One region of the Candidatus Clostridium radicumherbarum genome, then DNA from elsewhere that is predicted to be linked to it. Evidence: a T-box and tRNA genes for the amino acid it is inferred to sense, from the RefSeq annotation. Region 1 holds a T-box; the other regions hold tRNA genes.
The links. A T-box is a leader RNA that pairs with one kind of tRNA and senses whether it is charged. The one in region 1 lies ahead of thrS (threonine--tRNA ligase), so its partner is inferred to be a tRNA-Thr.
Positions count from the first base shown of each region.

Region 2: it encodes a tRNA-Thr, which carries the amino acid that the T-box ahead of thrS (threonine--tRNA ligase) is inferred to sense. The anticodon was not compared.
Region 3: it encodes a tRNA-Thr, which carries the amino acid that the T-box ahead of thrS (threonine--tRNA ligase) is inferred to sense. The anticodon was not compared.

Region 1 is NZ_JBJHZY010000001.1:289,439-296,746, forward strand. It holds gene ACJDUH_RS01465 (Gfo/Idh/MocA family protein) at 1-778, shown strand, start outside; gene ACJDUH_RS01470 (8-oxoguanine deaminase) at 903-2,267, opposite strand; gene ACJDUH_RS01475 (uracil-DNA glycosylase) at 2,467-3,141, opposite strand; gene ACJDUH_RS01480 (CD3324 family protein) at 3,821-4,093, shown strand; T-box leader at 4,221-4,450, shown strand; gene thrS (threonine--tRNA ligase) at 4,666-6,432, shown strand; gene ACJDUH_RS01490 (MFS transporter) at 6,554-7,308, opposite strand, start outside.
Region 2 is NZ_JBJHZY010000003.1:316,922-324,229, forward strand. It holds gene ACJDUH_RS15500 (DUF4349 domain-containing protein) at 1-577, shown strand, start outside; gene ACJDUH_RS15505 (hypothetical protein) at 720-1,256, shown strand; gene ACJDUH_RS15510 (DNA-3-methyladenine glycosylase) at 1,388-2,002, shown strand; gene ACJDUH_RS15515 (AI-2E family transporter) at 2,082-3,116, shown strand; gene ACJDUH_RS15520 (BaiN/RdsA family NAD(P)/FAD-dependent oxidoreductase) at 3,210-4,448, opposite strand; gene ACJDUH_RS15525 (CoA-binding protein) at 4,630-5,010, shown strand; tRNA gene ACJDUH_RS15530 (tRNA-Glu) at 5,187-5,261, shown strand; tRNA gene ACJDUH_RS15535 (tRNA-Val) at 5,268-5,343, shown strand; tRNA gene ACJDUH_RS15540 (tRNA-Asp) at 5,364-5,440, shown strand; tRNA gene ACJDUH_RS15545 (tRNA-Thr) at 5,446-5,520, shown strand; tRNA gene ACJDUH_RS15550 (tRNA-Glu) at 5,531-5,605, shown strand; tRNA gene ACJDUH_RS15555 (tRNA-Val) at 5,612-5,687, shown strand; tRNA gene ACJDUH_RS15560 (tRNA-Asp) at 5,709-5,785, shown strand; gene ACJDUH_RS15565 (ATP-binding protein) at 5,953-6,933, opposite strand; gene ACJDUH_RS15570 (DnaD domain protein) at 6,926-7,308, opposite strand, start outside.
Region 3 is NZ_JBJHZY010000003.1:68,672-75,979, reverse strand. It holds gene ACJDUH_RS14150 (DUF2089 domain-containing protein) at 1-325, opposite strand, end outside; gene ACJDUH_RS14145 (hypothetical protein) at 791-982, shown strand; gene ACJDUH_RS14140 (pro-sigmaK processing inhibitor BofA family protein) at 1,095-1,349, opposite strand; gene ACJDUH_RS14135 (DUF2508 family protein) at 1,445-1,717, opposite strand; gene recR (recombination mediator RecR) at 1,858-2,454, opposite strand; gene ACJDUH_RS14125 (YbaB/EbfC family nucleoid-associated protein) at 2,739-3,083, opposite strand; gene dnaX (DNA polymerase III subunit gamma/tau) at 3,152-4,765, opposite strand; RNA gene ffs (signal recognition particle sRNA large type) at 4,943-5,208, opposite strand; tRNA gene ACJDUH_RS14110 (tRNA-Ser) at 5,219-5,308, opposite strand; tRNA gene ACJDUH_RS14105 (tRNA-Val) at 5,648-5,723, shown strand; tRNA gene ACJDUH_RS14100 (tRNA-Thr) at 5,737-5,811, shown strand; tRNA gene ACJDUH_RS14095 (tRNA-Tyr) at 5,817-5,901, shown strand; gene ACJDUH_RS14090 (TIGR03943 family putative permease subunit) at 5,967-6,713, opposite strand; gene ACJDUH_RS14085 (permease) at 6,779-7,308, opposite strand, start outside.

The DNA of each region.
Region 1 (7,308 bases):
AGCAAGTCCTAATTCCTTACACGCAGAGCAGGCTATATTATTTTTAAACAATGGAAAGCACGTCCTATGTGAGAAGCCCATAGCATCAAATGCTGCAGAATTAGAGTCAATGTTTGCAGCAGCTAGGGCAAGCAATGTGCTGTTAATGGAAGCCATGAAAAGTAGCTTTTTACCTAATTTTAAGGTTATACAAGATAACCTTCATAAGGTTGGCAAAGTAAGAAGGTTTTTCTTCAATTACTGTCAGTATTCTTCAAGATATGATCTATATAAGCAAGGAAAGCCTGTGAATACCTTTGAACCTAGATTTTCTAATGGGTCAATAATGGACATAGGTGTTTATTGTATTCATCCAGCTGTAAGATTTTTTGGCATACCTAAGGATATGAAAGCTACTGCCATTAAGCTTCCATCTGGAGTAGACGGACTGGGGACCTTGAATTTTTTATATGATGAAATGGAAGGTGTAATTCAGCATTCAAAAATAAGCAACTCTTATATACCTTCTGAAATACAAGGTGAAAATGGCTCAATGATAATTGATAAAATAAACTCCCCTGAAAAGGTAAAAATTATTTATAGAAATGGAGAGGTGGAAGAGCTATCCCTACCGCAAATTAAGGATGATATGTATTATGAAGTGAATGAATTTATTGAGCTAATAAAAAATAACAAAGTAGAATCAGAGATTAATTCCCACAGCCTATCACTTAATGTAATAAAGCTTATAGAAAGTGCTAGAAAGCAAACGGGTGTTGTGTTTCCAGCGGATAAATAGCATCAAGTATAAAGCAAAATTACTGAATATTAAATAAAGAAAGATAACCCCCTGTATTAATTTTGTATTAGATACAGGGGGCTCTTATTATATACCATGAATATACTTATTCTTCCTTGGAGCTTTATCTACTTCTTTGTGCTTCAACTATGTCCTTTGCGATTTCATTAGCATTTTTATAAATCTCATTTGAATTAACAGTGAGAAGCTCTCCATCCCTAGAAACTATTTTGCCATTAACAATAGTCATTTTAGTGAAGCTGGAATTTCCAAGGCAAACTAATGATACAAGCGGATCATGACAGCCTGCATACTCAATTTTATTAAGATCAAATAAAATAATATCTGCAGCTTTACCAATATCTAATCTTCCCGTATCCTTTCTTCCAAGCACATCTGCTCCGCCTCTTGTAGCCACCTTTAAGATTTCATAGGCATTTAAGCCATTAACTCCATATTTTAAATGATTTAATAAATAGGCCCTTCTAACTTCTTCCCACATATTTGAGCCGTCATTGCTTGCACTTCCATCTACTGCAATGCTGAGCTTTCCGCCAGCTTTAACTATATCTGTAGTTCTGCAAATTCCGCTGTTAAGCTTCATATTTGATGATGGGCAATGTGCTATACCAGAGCCCTTTAAATTATTTATTTCCCTATCACTTAAGTATATACCATGAGCAAACCATACATCAGGGCCTACCCATTCAAGTTCTTCCATTAGCTCAAAAGGTCTCCTGCCGTATCTTTCAAGACAGAAATTTTCTTCATCCAGGGTTTCTGCAAGATGGGTATGCATCATAACTCCAAGCTTCCTTGCTAAATTCTTAGTTTCAACCATTAAAGCTTTGGTTACTGAGAAAGGAGAACAAGGTGCGAAGGCTATTCTAGTCATAGCAAAGTCATAGGGATTATGGTATTTACTAACTAGTCTTTCACAATCCTCTAATATTTTACTTTCAGTTTGTACAACTGACATTGGTGGCAGTCCACCTTGATCTTTGCCAAGGGACATAGAACCCCTTGTGGCATGAAATCTGATTCCTATTTCATTGGCAGCCTTAATTTGGTCGTCAATTAAAGTATTTGGCTGGTTATTTGGGAAAACATAATGATGATCAGAGGTCAGTGTACAGCCTGTTCTAAGCAGCTCACTAAAGCCTACCATTGCTCCATAGTAAACTGCCTCAGGAGTTATGTTCTTCCAAAACTCATAAAGTCCAATAAGCCAAGGGAAAAGAGGTTTTTCCTGAACTTCTTTAATACCTCTAAATAAGGTTTGATATAAATGATGATGAGTGTTTACAAAACCGGGAAGGGCAATAAGGCCTGTACAATCAATAACTTTACAATCATCAGATACTGATAAGTCCTTACCTATGGCTGTGATCTTTGAATCTTGGATGAGAATACTGCATTCTTCGAATATTTCTTCTCTGTCATTAAAGGTATAAATGCAGTTAATGTTTTTTAATAGTAATGTGTTCAATATTGTTACCCCCTAAAATAAAATATTGAGTATTTTTAGTGGTTAACTCGACACTGCATACAAAGAAATGAAAATTTCAAATAATTAAGAAATGTATGCATAAATATTATATCAGATTAAAGAGTTGTTTTTCTATACAATTTAAATAACTAAAGGGAAGTATTTAGGCTGAACCAGCCATAAGTACTTCCCTGTGATTTTATATATTTTCTATTTGCCAATCTATAGGTTTCTTTCCTATGGAAGCAAGAAACTTATTAGTCTTAGAAAAAGGCTTGCTTCCAAAGAAGCCTCTGTGAGCAGATAATGGACTTGGATGAACCGATTTTATAATATAATGCCTTGGATTATTTATTATATTTAGTTTAGATTGAGCATTGCTTCCCCATAATATGAAAACAATAGGGTCTTCTCGATCATTTAATAAACTGATTATTTTATCAGTGAAATGCTCCCAGCCCATGTTATGGTGGGAATTTGCCTGGCCTTCCCTAACTGTTAATGCAGTATTAAGAAGCATAACTCCTTGATCAGACCACTTCTTTAAGTAGCCGTTATTAGGTATAAAGCAGCCTAAGTCACTATTAAGCTCCTTATAGATATTCATAAGAGAAGGCGGAGCAGGAACACCTGGTTTTACAGAAAAGCTTAAACCATGAGCCTGATTTGCGCCGTGGTAAGGGTCTTGTCCCAATATTACCACCTTTACATCCTTATAATTTGTAAAATGCATTGCGTTAAAAATATCATACATATTAGGGTATATAGTTCTTGTCCTATATTCATTTATTAAAAACTGTCTAAGGTTTAAATAGTACTCTTTTTTAAATTCATCTTCTAATAAGTTGTTCCAATCATTTTTTAATACTTGCATTTTTATCACCCAAATAGATTATATCATAAAAAAGATACTTAAATTGTTAATGGAAAAAATAGCTATAATCAAACTTTACCTTGAGAATAAAAGGATATTTATGGGATAATAAACTTGACCGGTCAATATGGTAGAAAAGGGGATGATAAGTTTGATCATATTTAAGAGGTGGCTTAAAGCCTAGAACAATAGGGGGAGGTAACTAACCTCCTCTTTAAAGTAAGTAAACAATCGAGGTGAATATTTATGGTTGACATGAACTATGAATTTCTATATTATATAATTACAGGTAAAATATACAAGAATCAAATTCAGGTGAATGGAGGGGTTAGAAATGAAGTTAAGAAGAGAGGTTTCCGATTATTAACTAAATATTGGAGAAAATATTAACCATCATCTGAGTTTTCATAGATATGCGTCATATGAAAGTAGCAGGAGGATGTCCTGTTTTTTTTATTGAATTTTTTAGAGTATATAATCCCGCAGATGGTTAGTTTCTGCGGGATTTTTATATGTTTTTTAAAACTAAATTGTTTAGTACTAAAAAGAAGCATAAAGAGCTAAATGATTGATAATCATTTAATTAATAATGAGAAATAAAAGGAGGCGTAGTAATGATTAAAGTATTAAGTGAAGTCGTTAACGGAGCAGTATTAGAGGTAAATGGGAGGATAAAGTATTGCAATATAAAAACGGAAAGGAAATATTACCGGCAGAGTTATTGAGGGAGCTTCAAAGGTATATACAGGGAGAATTGATTTATATACCAACCTCTGAAGCTAAAAGAAAGGGTTGGGGAGAAAATAATGGTACAAGAGAAATTATTAAAAAAAGAAACCTTGAAATTCATAAGCTTTATAAAGCTGGATATACAATTGACTTATTAATGGTTACTTTTAATCTATCAGAAGATAGTATCAGGAAGATAATATGTAGAATCAATAAAGGATAATAAATGGGACGTCTAAGCAATGTGGTGCTTATGCATTAAGTTGATGAACGTCCCTTTAGCTGCTAATTATTTGAAAATTATAAAAAGAGATTGACATTTTAAATTTAGAGTCATATAATAACCATAAAGAAAGACAATGATGAGGAAAAGTAAATAAATTACTATTTTACAGAGAAAGAAGTTCATCGGCTGAAAGACTTCTAAAAATAAGTGTTGTTGAAAACCACCTCTGAGTTGATTGCTGAAGTCCTTATGGACATAAGCATATCCGCAGCCAGCGTTAATGGTATTAAGTGACAGTGATAGAGTTTTTAATTGCTGTAATTTGGGTGGAATCGCGATAAACTCGTCCTAAGTATGGGAGGAGTTTTTTTATTACATTTAAATTATAGCAAGGATTTGTTTACTATACCTGTAATTTGGGTGGAACCGCGAGAATACTCGTCCCATGTTTATGCATGAGACGAGTTTTTTATTTTAAAAAAGCGCATCCATATATGGGATAAGCTGCAAGGCTACAGTAGTAACACTATAGATATTAATATTCTTATAAATAAAAGGAGGTAAAAATTATGTTAAAGGTAATTTTAAAAGATGGAAGTGTAATTAATGCAAATGAAGATGAAGGAAGAAGGGCACTAAGACATACAGCTTCACATATATTAGCTCAAGCAGTAAAAAGATTATACCCAGAAGCTAAGCTTGCTATTGGACCTGCAATAGATACTGGATTCTACTATGATTTTGATATAGATAAGCCTTTTACTCAAGAAATGCTGGAAAAAATAGAAGAAGAAATGAAGAAGATAATTAAAGAGGACTTGAAACTAGAAAGATCCGTTATGTCAAGAAAAGAAGCACTAAAGCTTATGAAAGATAAAGATGAAGCTTATAAGGTTGAGCTTATTAATGACTTACCAGAAGAGGAAGAACTGTCATTCTTTAGGCAGGGTGATTTTATAGATTTATGTGCAGGCCCTCATGTACTCTCAACAGGAAAGGTTAAAGCTATAAAGCTTTTATCTGTTGCTGGTGCCTACTGGAGAGGCAGTGAGAAGAATAAAATGCTTCAAAGAATATATGGAACTGCCTTTGCAAAAAAGAGTGAGTTAGATGAATATTTAAATATGCTTGAAGAAGCTAAAAAGAGAGATCACAGAAAGCTTGGCAAGGAGCTTAAGCTATTTGCACTTATGGAGGAAGGCCCAGGATTTCCGTTCTTCCTGCCTAAGGGTATGATTTTGAAAAATATTCTAATAGATTATTGGAGGGAGCTTCATAGAAAAGCTAACTATGTAGAAATTGAAACTCCAATTATTTTAAATAGACAGCTTTGGGAAACTTCCGGACATTGGGACCACTACAAAGAAAATATGTACACTGTTAACATTGATGAAGAAGAATATGCTATAAAGCCAATGAATTGTCCTGGTGGAATGCTGGTTTATAAATCAGAAACACATTCCTACAGAGATCTTCCAATAAGAGCGGGAGAACTAGGCAGAGTTCACAGACATGAGCTGTCAGGAGCACTTCACGGGCTAATGAGAGTAAGAGCCTTTACTCAGGATGATGCCCACATATTTATGATGCCTGAGCAGATTAAAGACGAAATTAAAGGAGTAGTTAAGCTTATTGATGAGGTTTATGGGAGATTTGGCTTTAAATATAATGTAGAACTATCAACAAGACCAGAAAATTCTATGGGAACAGATGAAGAATGGAATATGGCTGAGGTTGCTCTTAAGGAAGCTTTAGAAGACATAGGAATGCCCTTTAAAATAAACCCGGGGGATGGAGCCTTCTATGGACCAAAGATAGATTTTCATCTACAAGACAGTTTAGGAAGAACTTGGCAGTGCGGAACAATACAGCTAGACTTTCAGCTTCCTCAGCGTTTTGATTTAAATTATATAGGAAGAGATGGAGAAAAGCATAGGCCAATAGTAATTCATAGAGTTATATTTGGAAGCATTGAGCGTTTCATAGGAATACTAATAGAACATTTTGCAGGAAAATTCCCAACTTGGCTAGCTCCGGTGCAGGTTAAGGTACTTCCAATATCTGATAAGTATAACTCCTACGCAGAAAGTGTATTCAAGATACTAAGAGATAAGGGTATTAGGGTGGAAATTGATGACAGAGCAGAAAAGGTTGGCTTTAAAATAAGAGAAGCTAGAAATGAAAGAGTGCCTTATATGATTGTTCTTGGAGAAAAAGAGCAGGCAGACGGGACTATTACTGTAAGAAAAAGAGATGATGGTCAGCAAAGTAGTGTTGTGCTTTATGAGTTTATTGCAGAAATAAGAGAAGAAATAGATAATAGGCAGCTTAAATAGTGAAAATAAACCTAAAGCCATGTGTTTTCGTTAATTATTACATTCAAACGACAACACTAAGGCTTTAGGTTTATTCTTTTCCTAAAAATTTATATTATCTCTATTTTAAAATCTATTCTTTTTATTTTTCAAATACAAAGCTTCTTTCCTTAACTGGCTCCTTTAATTTGATACATAACAAAACTGTTATAAGCATTAGAATTATTAGTACATTCATTGGAACGGTCATGGAATCCGTCTTAGTGGATTTAAGGGCATCCATACCAAATATAAAAATTATACCTGAAATTTGTCCCATCATCATAAGTATACCGCTTGAGGTTCCTTCAGGAGCTGGATAGGCGATTTCAGCTCCGTATTGAAAACCTAAGGGTGCACAGCTTAGCATAAAGAAACCAAGACTAAAGGCAGAAATAAGAACAACAGGATAGCTTGTAGCATAGGTAATTCCTATAAGACCAGGAATAGAGCCTGTTATAGCTAATATAATAAAACCTACTCTATTATGAAGCTTATCAGAAAGCAGTGGTATTATAGCTGAACCAATAACTCCGCTTAAAACCATGCTTCCACCTATAATTCCTGCCTGAATTGATGTAAAACCGCGAGGCTTAAGTATATTTTCAATCCAAGTTGATAGGCCGTTAAATACTCCAAGACCAATAAAAAAGATAATCATTAATAAGATAAATTCTTTATTTGTAAGCATTTGCTTTAAACCGTCAAAAACTAAGGACCTTTCTTCCTCCTCTGGTTTGCATTGAGCTGTGGGGGGATTTTCCTTTGCAAAGGCTATAAAGAGTACTGCTGAAAGTAAAGATACTATTCCATAATAAAGGAGCATCTTTGGAATATTGTTACCTATAATAAGATAAG
Region 2 (7,308 bases), on a different contig from region 1:
CATTGAAAGTGACAATACAATGGAGCAAAGAATTACTACAGTTGTAAGAATCCCTTCAGATAAGTTTGATGAATTTGTAAAGTTTACAGAAGATGGGTACAAGGTTGTTAATAAAAATATAACCACAAATAACATTACAGATGCCTATGTGGACAATGATGCGAGACTTAAAAATTTAAGAGCTCAAGAAGATCAAATATTAACAATTCTTAAAAAGGCAAATACCGTGGATGAAGTACTGAAGGTTCAGGCAGAACTTTATAGAATAAGGGGGGAAGCAGATTCTCTTGAGGCTATGAAAAAAAGCTGGGATAAGCAGGTTGATTATTCAACAATAACAATAAATGCTGACAAAAAGGCAATAGTACCGGATAGCAAGAAAACCATAATAGGTGGAAGTGAGTTTTTTAAGGCTATAGGAAAGGGCTTCTCAAATACTTCTATTGCAATAATATTGTTTCTTGAAAATTTACTGATCTTTATCTTCTCTAATATAATTGTGCTAGGAATACTGGGAGTAGCAGGCTTCTTTGGTTTTAGATGGTATAAGAAAAACAATAAAATAGATTCTAAATAAAATTGCCTCTGTATTTTCTATTATTTTGCTAAACTCAGTAGCTGCTATGGAATTTTGTAGAAAATTACTGTTTACTTGCATAATAATGAAAAAAATTGGTAAAACTACATAAATAAATATGTAGTTTTAGGAGGCATATAAAATGGTTAGCGACAGCAATAATAGTAATAATAATAATATGAACTCTTTAGATGATTATTTTAATTATAGCAGTTCTAATGATACAGAAATGGCTCAAGAAATTAGTAATTTAAAGGAACAATTAAGCAGTATGCAGCAAACCCTTTATGATATGCAGAGCAATTCATATGGAGGAACCAGTAATGGAGGTTCTGGAGATAGTAATAGCAACCAAAGTTCTTCAAACAATAATCAAAGTAAAAATAACAATTCAAAGGGCGGAGAAAAGGAAAATGCAATGCAGCAGCTTGCAAAGCAGATGAATGATTTTAGAAATGAAGCACAAAAGCAGCAGCAGCAAATCCAGCAGCAGGTTCAAAAGTCCATAGAACAGGCTATGGCAGCCCTCCAGCAGGTTAATGAGCAATTAAAATCTAATGAGGCACTGTCTCAAATGAATCTGTTTATGGAGCAGGCCCAACAGCAAATGGGTTCTATAGGGTCTTCAGACAAGCAAAGTGATGAAAAAAATAAATCAAATTCAAATAAAAATAAGTAAACTAATACAATTATGACACGAGAATATGAGAAAGGTGCATTTAGGCTTATAATAATTATATAGCCATTAAAAGGATGCCGTTTTTCTAATATGTTTTCGTGTCTGTATTTATGTGGGGAAGGAATGATAGCTTGAAAAAACTTAACAGGGATTTTTATATGAGAGATAGCGTAACAGTAGCAAAGGATTTGCTTGGTAAGTATCTTGTGAATAAAGCCGAGGGAGAAGAAATAATAGGGAAAATAGTGGAAGTAGAAGCGTATATGGGACCAAAAGATAAGGCGGCTCATTCCTATAATAATAGAAGAACTGAAAGAAATGAAGTTATGTATGGTCTAGGCGGATTTTCCTATGTTTATTTTATATACGGAATGTATCACTGCATGAATGTAGTTGTAGAGGAGATAGGCAAGCCTCAGGCAATACTGATTAGAGCATTAGAACCTATTTCTAATATGGATGCCATGGCAATAAATAGATACAATAAAAGTAAAGAGGAATTAAATAAAAGTGAAGTAAAGGGACTTACTAACGGCCCGGGAAAACTTTGCAGGGCTTTAAAAATAGATAGAATGGATAATGCAAAAAACTTATGTGGAGATGAATTATATATTATGTCTGATGAAAATAAAGCATCTTTTGAAATGGTGAGCACTACTCGTATAAATATAGATTATGCTGAAGAGGCAGCCTTCTATCCTTGGAGATTTTATATTAAGAATAATCCATATGTTTCTAAAAAATAAAATTAATTGACAAGTTTTTTATTATATATGTAGTATAATAGTATATAATTGGCTTAGAATTTGGAAGGATGCGGTGAAGATGGGATTTTTAAAAGAATTATTTCAAAAGGAGATTACTAAGAGAATTTTAGTTCTCATAACCTTTATAATATTTTTATATTTTTTAAGAGGATTAATAAATACTTTTTTATTAACCTTTCTTTTCATATATTTTATTTATAGTACGGAGAATGCAATTACAAAAAGAATTGGGAAGTTTGTGCACTTAAGTAATACTTTATTTACTTTGATTATTTTTCTTTTGATGGCAACTTTAATAACTTTTTTCATATATAAATATATTCCTGTAGTTATAAATCAAATTATAATTATTATAAATCAGATGACATTGGAAATGTCTGAGTTTGATTTCAAATCAAGTATACATATACCCAGGTACTTATTGCCAATATATGAGCAGGTATATGCCCAAATTGATTTTAAAAACATAACCAAAGGTGGAGTTGACTTCTTACTTCAATCTGCAAAAAATATAGGTACTTGGAGCGTAAATATATTTTTATCTTTAATGTTAAGCATGTTCTTTATGCTTGAAAAAAACAAAGTTTCAGAATTTATGAGACGATTTAAGGACAGCAGGGTTTCCGGTTTCTACAGATACCTACATGATTTTGGAGTTAACTTTCTGAATTCCTTTGGAAAGGTTATACAAGCCCAGATTATAATTGCGTTTATAAACTCCTGCTTATCCATGATAGGGCTTAGCATATTAGGATTTAGACAGATTTTAGGCCTTGGAGTTATGGTTTTCTTTTTCAGCTTAGTACCTGTTGCAGGAACAATAGCCTCTTTAGTCCCCCTTACCATAATAGCTTATAGATATGGCGGACTTTTAAAAATATTTTACGTACTAATACTTATAGCTGCGTTACATGCTCTAGAAAGCTATGTATTAAATCCAAAGTTAATGGCATCTAAAACTGACCTGCCTGTATTTATTATATTTATAGTTTTAATTATCTCTGAGCATTTTATGGGGGTATGGGGTCTTTTAATCGGTATTCCTTTATTTATGTTCTTTTTAGATTTATTAAATGTGAAAGAAAATAAATAAACAGCACTAAGTCATTTTAAATGGGGAATAAAGAACATTTAACTAAATAAAAGAAGGAGGTTTTTCCACAAGAAAACCTCCTTAATTCGTTATTTATTTTAAACTTTGATTAATTCCATTAGCTGCCGTGTTGGCTGAACTCCATGCCCATTGTAGGTTGAATCCACCACAGTCTCCATCAACATCCAGTACCTCACCAGCAAAATAAAGATTTGGAACTATAAGTGACTCCATTGTGTGAGGATTAATTTCTTTAGTGTTAATACCACCAGCTGTAACCTGAGCATTTGAGAAGCTATTAGTATCATAAACCGTAAATTTCCAAGCCTTTAATAAAGAATATAAACTTTGCCTTTCACTATATTCTAAATCTGAGCAAGGTTTATGAATATCATAGATTCCGGCTTCTTTTAATATAATAGGAATCATTTTTTTGTTTATTATACCTATCAATGAGTCATAAATACTTCTATAATTAAATACAGCAAAGTGAGAGTCTAAAAAATCTACTAAAGCATCCATATTCATGGTGTACATGATATCTACTTTAACTTCTACAGAATTTCCATTGGAGAGGAAATAGGAAGCATATCGGCTTAATTGAAGTATGGGTGGTCCTGAAATGCCGTAATCTGTGAATAAGATCTCTCCAAATTCTTTTCTTTTTAATTCTCCATTAACATATATTTCTGCAATCCCAATAAACTTTACTCCAGCTAAGGCTTTTAGATTTTTGTATTCTAGCTTTAGCTGCACTAGTGAAGGGATTGGATTTACTATACTATGACCTAGAGCTTTTGCTAAGTTATAGCCTAAGCCGTCTGAACCTGTATTTGGCGCAGACTTACCACCACAGCATAAAATAACTTTTTCAGCTTCAAAAGCATCCAGATTTTTTGTTTCTATTTTAAAATGCTTATTTAAAACAGTTATTTTGTTTACCTTTGCATTAAGATATAAAGGTATATTTCTATCTTCAAGGGCCAGCCTTAGAATGTCTATTACAGAAGATGCCTGAAGAGACATTGGGAATATCTTACCTTCTTCAAGGGTAACTAAGGGCAGACCAATAGAAGAAAAAAAATCAATGGTATCATTAACTGAAAAATTGTTTAAACTTTGAGCATAAAAACCAGCATTTTCACTATGATATCTAGATTCTTCTATGTGTTTATTACTAATATTGCATCTTCCATTTCCAGTAGTTAATAGCTTCTTTGCAATTCTATCATTGCCTTCAACAATAGCTGCATCAATTCCCATATCCTTAAGCTGCAACGCTGCCATTATTCCTGCAGCACCGCCACCTATAATAATAACTTTATGCTTCAAAATAATCTCCCTTTCAGAGTTAGTCTATTATCTTTATATTTTAACCTAAAATCATGATTTTGAATATATTAACAAAATATTTCATATTAGAAGTTTCTATAATTTAAATACAAAGGGTATAGCTATATATTTTATTTTAGTACATAATATAATAATAAATCTAAATAAGGGAGTTGTTAGAATGCAGGCACAGGAATTGTTAAACTATAAAAATTGGGTAGTAGTTGGTGATGTTTTAAATAGCAGTAAATATGCAAGCAGAATATTAAGCTCACTTAAAAATGAAGGCTTTAATGTAGAAGGAATTAATCCAAGAGATACAACAGGAGGTATTTATAAAAGTTTAAAAGAAGTGAATTATGTAATTGATGTTGTAGATCTTTGCATTAATCCAGTTTCAGGTTTAAAGATATTAGAGGAAGTAAAAAATCTCGGAATAGATAAAGTATTAATTCAGCCCGGTGCAGAAAGTGCGGACATAAAAGAATACTGTAAAATCAATGGAATTACTGCAATAGAAGGCTGCGCTTTAGTAGAATTGTCTTTTTATAAAAGGAAATAGTGATATAAGTGATTTAGGTAGCATTATTGAGCTATAACGAGTAAGAAGAAGCTTGAAGGAACAGGTAAAATATAACAGTTAATTAATGAAAAATATATTTAAAAATTAGTTGACATGGAAGTAAATTTTATGTATTATAGTCTATGTCGGGTCGCTAAGGCGGCAAGATAGAATTTGGCTCATTGGTCAAGCGGTCAAGACACCACCCTTTCACGGTGGTAACAGGGGTTCGATTCCCCTATGAGTCACCAATAAGTGGGCGCATAGCTCAGCTGGGAGAGCATCTGCCTTACAAGCAGAGGGTCACAGGTTCGAGCCCTGTTGTGCCCACCACTTAATTAATTACTAAATATGGCCCAGTGGCTCAGTTGGTTAGAGTGCCGGCCTGTCACGCCGGAGGTCGAGGGTTCGAGCCCCTTCTGGGTCGCCATTTTTGCTGGCATGGCTCAACGGTAGAGCAGCTGACTTGTAATCAGCAGGTTGTAGGTTCGATTCCTATTGCCAGCTCCATTTTTAATTTGGCTCATTGGTCAAGCGGTCAAGACACCACCCTTTCACGGTGGTAACAGGGGTTCGATTCCCCTATGAGTCACCAATAAGTGGGCGCATAGCTCAGCTGGGAGAGCATCTGCCTTACAAGCAGAGGGTCACAGGTTCGAGCCCTGTTGTGCCCACCACTTAATTAATTAATAAAATATGGCCCAGTGGCTCAGTTGGTTAGAGTGCCGGCCTGTCACGCCGGAGGTCGAGGGTTCGAGCCCCTTCTGGGTCGCCAGAAAAATCCTAAGCTATAAGCTTAGGATTTTTTCAATTACTCTCATTTATTAAATAAATTATTTTCAAATTACTAAGATCAATTAATAACACTAAAAATCAATAAATATTAATTTTAAATTTAAGTAAAAAGATGTGGCAGGAGATATGTCCCCATGCCACATTTTTTTACTTAGCCTTATTTAAGTTCTTTTTTATTCTTATATCATCACCAAAGAATTTATAGAGACCAAAGTTTCCAAGAAGCCTGGAACTTATCCTTTCTGAATAAATCTGAAGTAGTTCTTCTAGTGTACAATTAGTGGAAACAATCATATTTTTACCCTTTAATAGCTTTTTATTTAATAAATTAAATAATTCTGTTTTTGAAAAATCAGTAATTTGTTCAGTCCCAAGGTCATCAATTATGAGTAAGTCGCAATTTATTATAAGTTCCTCAAGTGCTTCATCTCCATCAAAGCGAATATGCTTTAGATTTTGAATGAGACTGTCAGCTGTTCTGTAGACAACAAGATAACCTTTATCTAGAAGTTCCTTTGCAATACAATTTGATAAAAATGTTTTTCCAGTACCTGAATTTCCGTAGAACAACATATTTTCATTATTAGTGCCAAAGGTTCTAATGAAATTCATAGAACGGGTAAATACTTTCTCCATGTTCTTTCTTGGACTTTCGTGTTCATTTTCATTTTTTCTTGTAGAATAATAATCAACCTTAAAATTATCAAAATTATTATCCTTAGTGAGAATATTTAATTCAGAATTCTTATAATATATTTTTACTAAGTTTTGTTTATAACAAGTACACTTTTGATTCCCAATAAAGCCTGTATCTTTACATTTTTCACACCTGTAATGCAAATCTAAATAGTTAATAGGGTAACCATTTTTATTAAGAAGCTCAGATTTTTTAATTCTTAAATCAGTTATTTTTTCCTTTAACATAGCAAGATATTGGTCTCGATTTTGAATATCCTTGAAGGAGCTTATAGTAAGTTCTACGCAAAGCTTACCAATTTCACGTTCAAGCTCTATTACAAGGGGAAGCTTTTTTTCTATTTCCTGCTTTCTTGAAGCTAGATTTCTAGCTTCTTCTTCTCTTATATTCTCATAAATTGTTAGTATTTCAGCTTGATAACCATTAATCATTGCTATCCTCCCAGCCTAGAAGCTTCTTTTCCAATTCGTCAAAGTTATAAGTTCGTTGTTCAAAGTTGTTAAAGGTACTATTATTATTTTGCTTACTATGAACATTATTTTTCTTAGGAGAATGTGTTTTTATATCTTTTTTTGCTACATCTTCTAGGGAAGTAATACCATCCTTAAACCAACTGGTAAGTATGCCATCAATATACTTAAACTCAGCTTTGTTGATCCTTTCAAAGCAAATATCGCAGGCTTTATATATTACTTCAAGAGGAAATTTATAAGTATTTATCCATTTATCAAGCATATCCTCTTGAGGCTTCATTACCTCTCCATCTTTTATACCAAGATAATTAAGTATCTTTCGAATTTTTATCC
Region 3 (7,308 bases), on a different contig from region 1:
TTTCGCCTTTTTCAAGCATATCCAGTATTTCTGTGCTGCCGATTGTAGGCTTTTTAAAAACGGTATAGCCTAGTGCTGTAACCACATCATCTAGCTTTGCTCTCACAGTTGGATAGGAAATGCCTAGTTCTTTTTCCACATCTTTTATATTGCCCCTGCACTTTAAGAATACTTCCATAAAACTTAACTGTTCTTCTTCTAAATACTCAAATTTCGAAAACTCGAAGTCATTTTCTATGACAGTACCGCATTTATTGCATTTGAGCTTTGCGATTTTTAATTTTGAATTGCAGACTGGACACTTGCTTATAACCTTATAACTCATATACTCCTCTCCTTTACTATGATTCTATTATAATACCATATTTTAAATAAATCAATATGTAAATTAATTATTTTAATATATTAATTAAAATAATTAATTATAGTTAAATGTAATATTAATTATTTTAATTTTATGTTTTATGGCTTAGTTAATTCCTAATTCTCAGCTTAGTTAAAAGGGCACCGCATATAAGCAGCAGCCTATCAATTTAATTTTAATTTGAACTCCTATATATTTTTTCAAGTATATAAAAACAGGATCTAAATAAAAGTATAAATATATTAGTATTTGTTTAATTTTGTCATAAAACCCCATTTAGATAAATATTCTAAAGTGATAATAAATATTTTGTCTGAATATTTTACTTTATTTTCCAATTAATATATATCATAATATTCTTGTATACCTTATATAATTAACTATTGAAAATAAATATAAATACCTTATTGAATGGGAGTCTTGTAAATGATAAAACTGAAATGTAAAAAGTGCGGTCAAGCTTGGTATACAGCAAATACAAGATTAGATCAGAAATGCAGCGAATGCGGCGGACTTTTAGTTGAGGAAGAGCTTAACTTCATAAAATCAAAAGACGTTTTGACTGATCACGAACCTACAAAAAACTGTGAATCCAAGGTTATACACGTAAACTGGTAACTAGTAAAATGAATTAGCTAAGAGGTAAATTCAAAGGAAATAATCAGCCATTACATGCAAAACACTAACTAGTTATATACTAGTTAGTGTCTTATTTTTTTACCAACCTATTTTATAAAAACAACTTAAAAATTATTAAAAAAATCACTCCTGGAACTCCGAAAAAACCAGCTATAAGAGCAGTGGCCCAATTTATACCTATGGCAAAGTGAAAATAACCACCAATAAAATTAGTTAAAGCTAGAAGTATTACACCTAGAATCGCATTTGAAATTAGCTTTATAAATATTTTTATCGGCCAGGAAAATATTTTTACTATTAAAAATAAACCTATTATAGCTAATAAAAAATAACCCATATATTCCATGAAAATAACCCCCTTTATTTGCCTTTGTATTGATTTTAATTTATTTTATTATATTCTGTAATTTAAGAAAATATTATATCTATTTAAATTAAACTTTAATAGTAGGTTATTTCGGTAAGAATAATATTTGTGTCAATCTTAACACCAGCAGCCCTTGCCTTACTTAATAGATATATAAACTTTGCTTTTGCTGCATCTTCCATGTAAATGGCATGATCAACGAGCATAGGTGAACTGACCATTTCAAAATATTGACTAGCCCTTTCCATTTCTTCTCTGGCATCTTCAATAGCTTCAATAAGCTTTTTATGTTCTTCTGTATATTGAATATTTCTAGATAAATAATCAATAATAGCTTTCTTATTCATAATAACCTCCCATGCGGACAATCTTTATAACAAAATAATTGCCACAAATATGGAAAATTATACGTAATTATTGAGTATGTCTTAGAGATATGCCTTATGCTTAGCCTTGCCTTATTTCTATTATTGTTTATCTATTATAACTATATCTCTCTTCTTCCCTCTAAAGCTTTTGATAAGGTAATTTCATCTGCATAATCTAAATCTCCGCCCACTGGTATTCCATGGGCTATTCTTGTAACCTTAACTCCTAGAGGCTTTATAATTTTAGATATAAACATTGCTGTAGCTTCTCCTTCAATATTTGGATTGGTAGCCACAATAACCTCCTTAATATCGCCGTTAAGTCTTGATATAAGTTCTCTTAATTTTATTTGCTCAGGACCTCTTCCTGCCATAGGGGAAATTGTACCATGGAGCACATGATATACGCCATTGTACTCCTTAACTCTCTCCACGGACATTATATCCTTTGGCTGCTCTACTACGCAGATTGTACTCTTGTCCCTGCTTGGATTACCGCAAATAGCACAAGGATCACTATCTGTAAAATTGCCGCACACTGAGCAGTACTTTATTGTACCTCTTGCCTTAACTAAGGCCTCTGCAAAGCCTCGAACCTCATCCTGTGGTAGATTTAATATATAAAGAGTAAGTCTTTGTGCAGTCTTATAACCAATGCCTGGAAGCTTTGCAAACTCTTCTATAAGTTTTTCTATAGCAACTGGATAAAAATCCATAACTTTTTCCTCCTTTAGTGGTCACACTGAGCAATTAAGCTCTCTGGCTCCCACTCGATAATTGCTCGTAAATGTCCATTTAGGACATTTACCTCCGTTTACTCTCTTAAATAAATTAAGAATGAAAAATTAAGTGCTAAATACTGCTAAGAATTGATTTAATTCTTCCTTCAGCTGTATTTTTTAATTCTTCATTCTTTATTCTTCATTGCTTATTACTTGTTAATTCGTAGTAGTCTTAACTAACTATGAAAAACTTAAATGACCTATTGCTTTATGGATTGTTAAAACATTCCTGGTATATTAAGTCCGCCTGTTAATTTTCCCATTTGACTTGTTGTATCTTCTTCTGCTTTTCTAAGAGCCGCATTACAAGCAGTCATTATTAAATCCTGCAGCATTTCTACATCATCTGGATCTAATACTTCTGGATCTATTTTAATATCTATAAGTTGTCTTTTGCCATTTACAACTACAGTTACAGCACCGCCACCTGCTTTTTCTTCATAGGTTTTGCTTTCAAGATTCTTTTGCATTTCTTCCATTTGCTGCTGGAATTTTTGCGCTTGCTTCATTAGATTATTCATGTTAGCCCCGCCGCCAAGACCAGGGAAACCACCTTTTGGCATACTTTACCTCCTAAAAATACATTATTTATTATTTAATTAAACTAATATACATAATTAACATTATATACTTATTGGTCAATTATTTCTACAACTTCCTCACCAAAAGTTTCTTTTAATATGTCTTCAGGTGATTTTACTATCTCTTTTTCCTCTACAGTATATTTTATTCTGACTTTTTCTTTTAATACTGAAGAAACCACATCTTCAATTACCTTTTTTATATCCTCTCTTTCAAGCCTTTGCCTGCTAAATGCATACTGCTTATCAAATTTAACCTCTATAATTCCATCTTTACAATTAACTACTTCCCCGGTACCTAGTAGTGCAGAGTTTGCAGCAGTGCTTCTAACCTTAACCATCTCCAAGATATCTCTCCAAGATTTTCTCACAGTATCTAAGGTTAAGGTAGAGGCAGTATTTTTTTCTTCAAATTGTTCTATTTTATTAACTTCTACCTTTTTGGCACCTAAGGCAGGAGACTTTTTAACAACTTTTTCAGGTTGAGTTTCACTTAATGCAACAGCTATTTTACCGCTTTTTAAAGCTTCTTCAAGCTTATTAATCCTAGAAAGAAGTACCTCCTTAGAAGTATCATATTCAATTTTACATAACTTTATAATAGCAAGCTCTAAAAAAATTCTGCTTTGCTTGCTCCATTTTGATTGTTCTTCAGCTTCTTGAAGAATTCTTATATTTCTCATAAGCTCTTCTACTCTTATTTTTTGAGCCTGTTCTTTTAAACTCTCTATATTCTCAACAGACATATCTAATATTTCTTCTGGATTTTTACTTATTTTAGCCATCATTAAATTTCTCGTATGGCTGATCATTTCTTTAATGAAGTTATAGATATCCTTGCCGCTAAAAACTATATCATCAACAATTTTCATGGACTTTTCAACATCTTTGTCTATTACTGCATCTGTAAGCTTTAGTAAATTTTCATTAGTAACAAGTCCAAGCATATTTATTATTTCATCATATTCCACTTTGCCATTTCCCATAGAAATTGCCTGGTCTAATATACTTAATGCATCTCTCATAGCTCCATCTGACATTCTGGCAATAAGATTTAAGCTTTTATCATCTGCAAAAACTCCTTGTTCCTTAACTATCTTTCTAAGCAGTCCATAAATATCTTCACTTCTTATTCTCGTAAAATCAAACCTTTGACATCTAGAAAGTATAGTTATAGGAAGTTTTTGCGGATCTGTTGTAGCCAAAATAAAAATTGTTCTGCTTGGAGGTTCCTCTAAGGTTTTAAGAAAGGCATTAACAGCCCCGTCAGAAAGCATATGAACTTCATCCATTATATATACCTTATATTTTGCTTCCCTTGGAGGATATTGAACTTCGTCTATAATATCTCTAATATTTCCCACTCCATTATGTGAAGCAGCATCTAATTCAACAACATCTATTGAAAGTCCTGCATTTATACTTTTGCACATTTCACACTTATTACAGGGCTCTCCTTCTTGTAAATCCAAACAATTTACCGCCTTTGCCATAATCTTAGCAGTAGAGGTTTTTCCTGTTCCCCTAGTACCACATAAAAGATAGGCATGGGCAATTCTATTATTTATTATTTGATTCTTTAAGGTTGTAGTTATATTTTTCTGACCTACCACATCACTGAAATTTTTAGGTCTCCATTCTCTATATAAAGCGGTATATGCCATTTTCTCACCTCTTTGCTGACATGTGGGGGTGGTATGTGGCACAGGGACGTTTCTCGTGCCGCATGCCACTCTTAACTTATATTATACCTTAATGTGATATCCTTTAACACAATATAATCAAAAAAATAAAAAAGATGCCTTAAGAGCATCCTTTAATCTAGTTTCAATTATTATAAACCGTGCACCTCGCTTCGACTGCTAGCATATAAGCGTTATCTATACAGTTAGCTCAAACCAGGTTTCCCTACGGCACACGAAAATATTCACTTACCGCTGCTTCCTTCCGGACCTGACGGGGTTCATGAGTTTTCGTTGCGTAGGACCCGATTCTCAACGCCACTTTTATAGACCAGACCTTACACGCTAGAGCCTAAGCGAGGAATTCAACCCTGCTGTAGCGGTTTGCAGGTTACAGGGCACCGCTAGTTCCCCATCTAGCACGGAAAGTTCAACTGGCGGAGAAAGGGGGATTCGAACCCCCGGTAGAGTTTCCCCTACACACGCTTTCCAGGCGTGCTCCTTAAACCACTCGGACATCTCTCCATATACTCATGAAACTAAATTGTTTATTTGTAATCATTAAGCATTTAACCTAACGACAAGTTAGATTATACTATGTATTTTTATTTATTTCAATATATTTTTATATAATTATTAATGGAACCTTTAGCATTATTACTTAATTATTGAATAAAAATCATCCAAAGACTAATAATATTATCGTAATCTCGAGCTTTCACTGACTTTATATCAAAACAGAAGAAAAGCTTACTAAAATGAAGATAAATAGGTTTAATTTAAAAATTTAGTCTATAATACCATTTGATAAGATATTATATTCTATGTATAATAAAATTCGTCGGTTAGATAAATAAATTGCATGGGCGCATAGCTCAGCTGGGAGAGCATCTGCCTTACAAGCAGAGGGTCACAGGTTCGAGCCCTGTTGTGCCCACCATGTAACTTAATATGCTGGCATGGCTCAACGGTAGAGCAGCTGACTTGTAATCAGCAGGTTGTAGGTTCGATTCCTATTGCCAGCTCCACTTTTGGAGGAATTCCCGAGCGGCCAAAGGGGGCAGACTGTAAATCTGTTGTCAGTGACTTCGATGGTTCGAATCCATCTTCCTCCACCAAAAGATATACGTAAGTATATCTTTTTTATTTGCTCAAAACTTTATATTTATTAAGTTTAGCTAATTTATTCATATATATAAGGGGTTACAGGTTTATTTATTTTCGTAACCTTACCTTCAATAATTAATGGAAGCTTTCTATTAATCTTGCTATTCTCATTTTCCTTAAAGCTTACCACCCCTTCTACCCTTACCCATGTATCATTCTTTAAAACCTTATTACCATCAGTTTTGCACAAGATACCAATAACCTGAGAATCAGCAGCGCAGCAGTTTACTAATAGTCTAGTAATAATAAATTCATCCTTATTAAGCTTATCATCTTTTGTTACATAACCACTAATTATTATACCCTTTCCAATATGTTTTTCAAGATTTCCACTTAAATCTTCAAAATAATGAATGTAGTTTTCATCATTAAAGCTAATTACATTTCCGTTTATAACATCATCTTTGGTATGAGTATGACTTCCTATATTCTCAGTACTGCTTGAACTTACAAAAGTAATACCTTTTTTCTCTGCTATTTCAGAATTTAAGCCTCTTGGTGCAATAAATATGCCTATAACTAAAACTAAAATAAATAGTACATAGCCTTTCTTAAATTTAATTCTTGTTTTAACTGTAAATACATTGAAAATTTGCAGTATTGTAAGTTCTCCAAGGACCACTAAAGAAAAGGCGGAATACTTAGCAAGCTTAGGGTGGACAAACATTGTAATCTTGGTAGATGAAAGTAAATAATAGATGTAGAAGGTAAATACAAGCAAAATTATAAACCATATAAATTCATTAATATTAAATCTCTTCATTTTAATTTGACCCCTTTTTATAAGCAAATAAGTCTCACCAGCTCTGTTTATCTTGCAATATGTAATTATAATTTAAAAAATACATTTATAATATAGGCTGCAGCAAAACAAAATGCGAATATTAAAATTAGCTGCTTAGCAATAAAACCTTTCTTAAAAGAGTAATTTAGCATTAAGGTATTTTTAATGTCTATCATAGGTCCTAAAAGTAAAAATCCAATTATACTTCCTAAGGTAAATTGCCCAATAAAGGTACTTGCTATAAAAGCATCTGCCTCAGAACATAGTGAAACTAAAAATGCAAATAGTAGCATAACAATTATAGAATATGTAGAATTCTGACCTAAACTTAGAATCTGGTTTCTGGGCACCACTGCTTGGAAGGCAGCTGAAATGAAGGCTCCAATTATAAGAAACTTACCTATATCATAAAGTTCAGTGTTTACATGATTAAGGACTTCCATAAACCTTGAAGCTTTCTTTTTATAACTGTGATTATAGCCGCAGGAGCAGATATTTTCGTAGTCAGAATAAGAGGGCTTTAAGCAGTTTAAGTTTTCTACAGCTCCCATTATAGTGCCAATTGTAAGTGCAA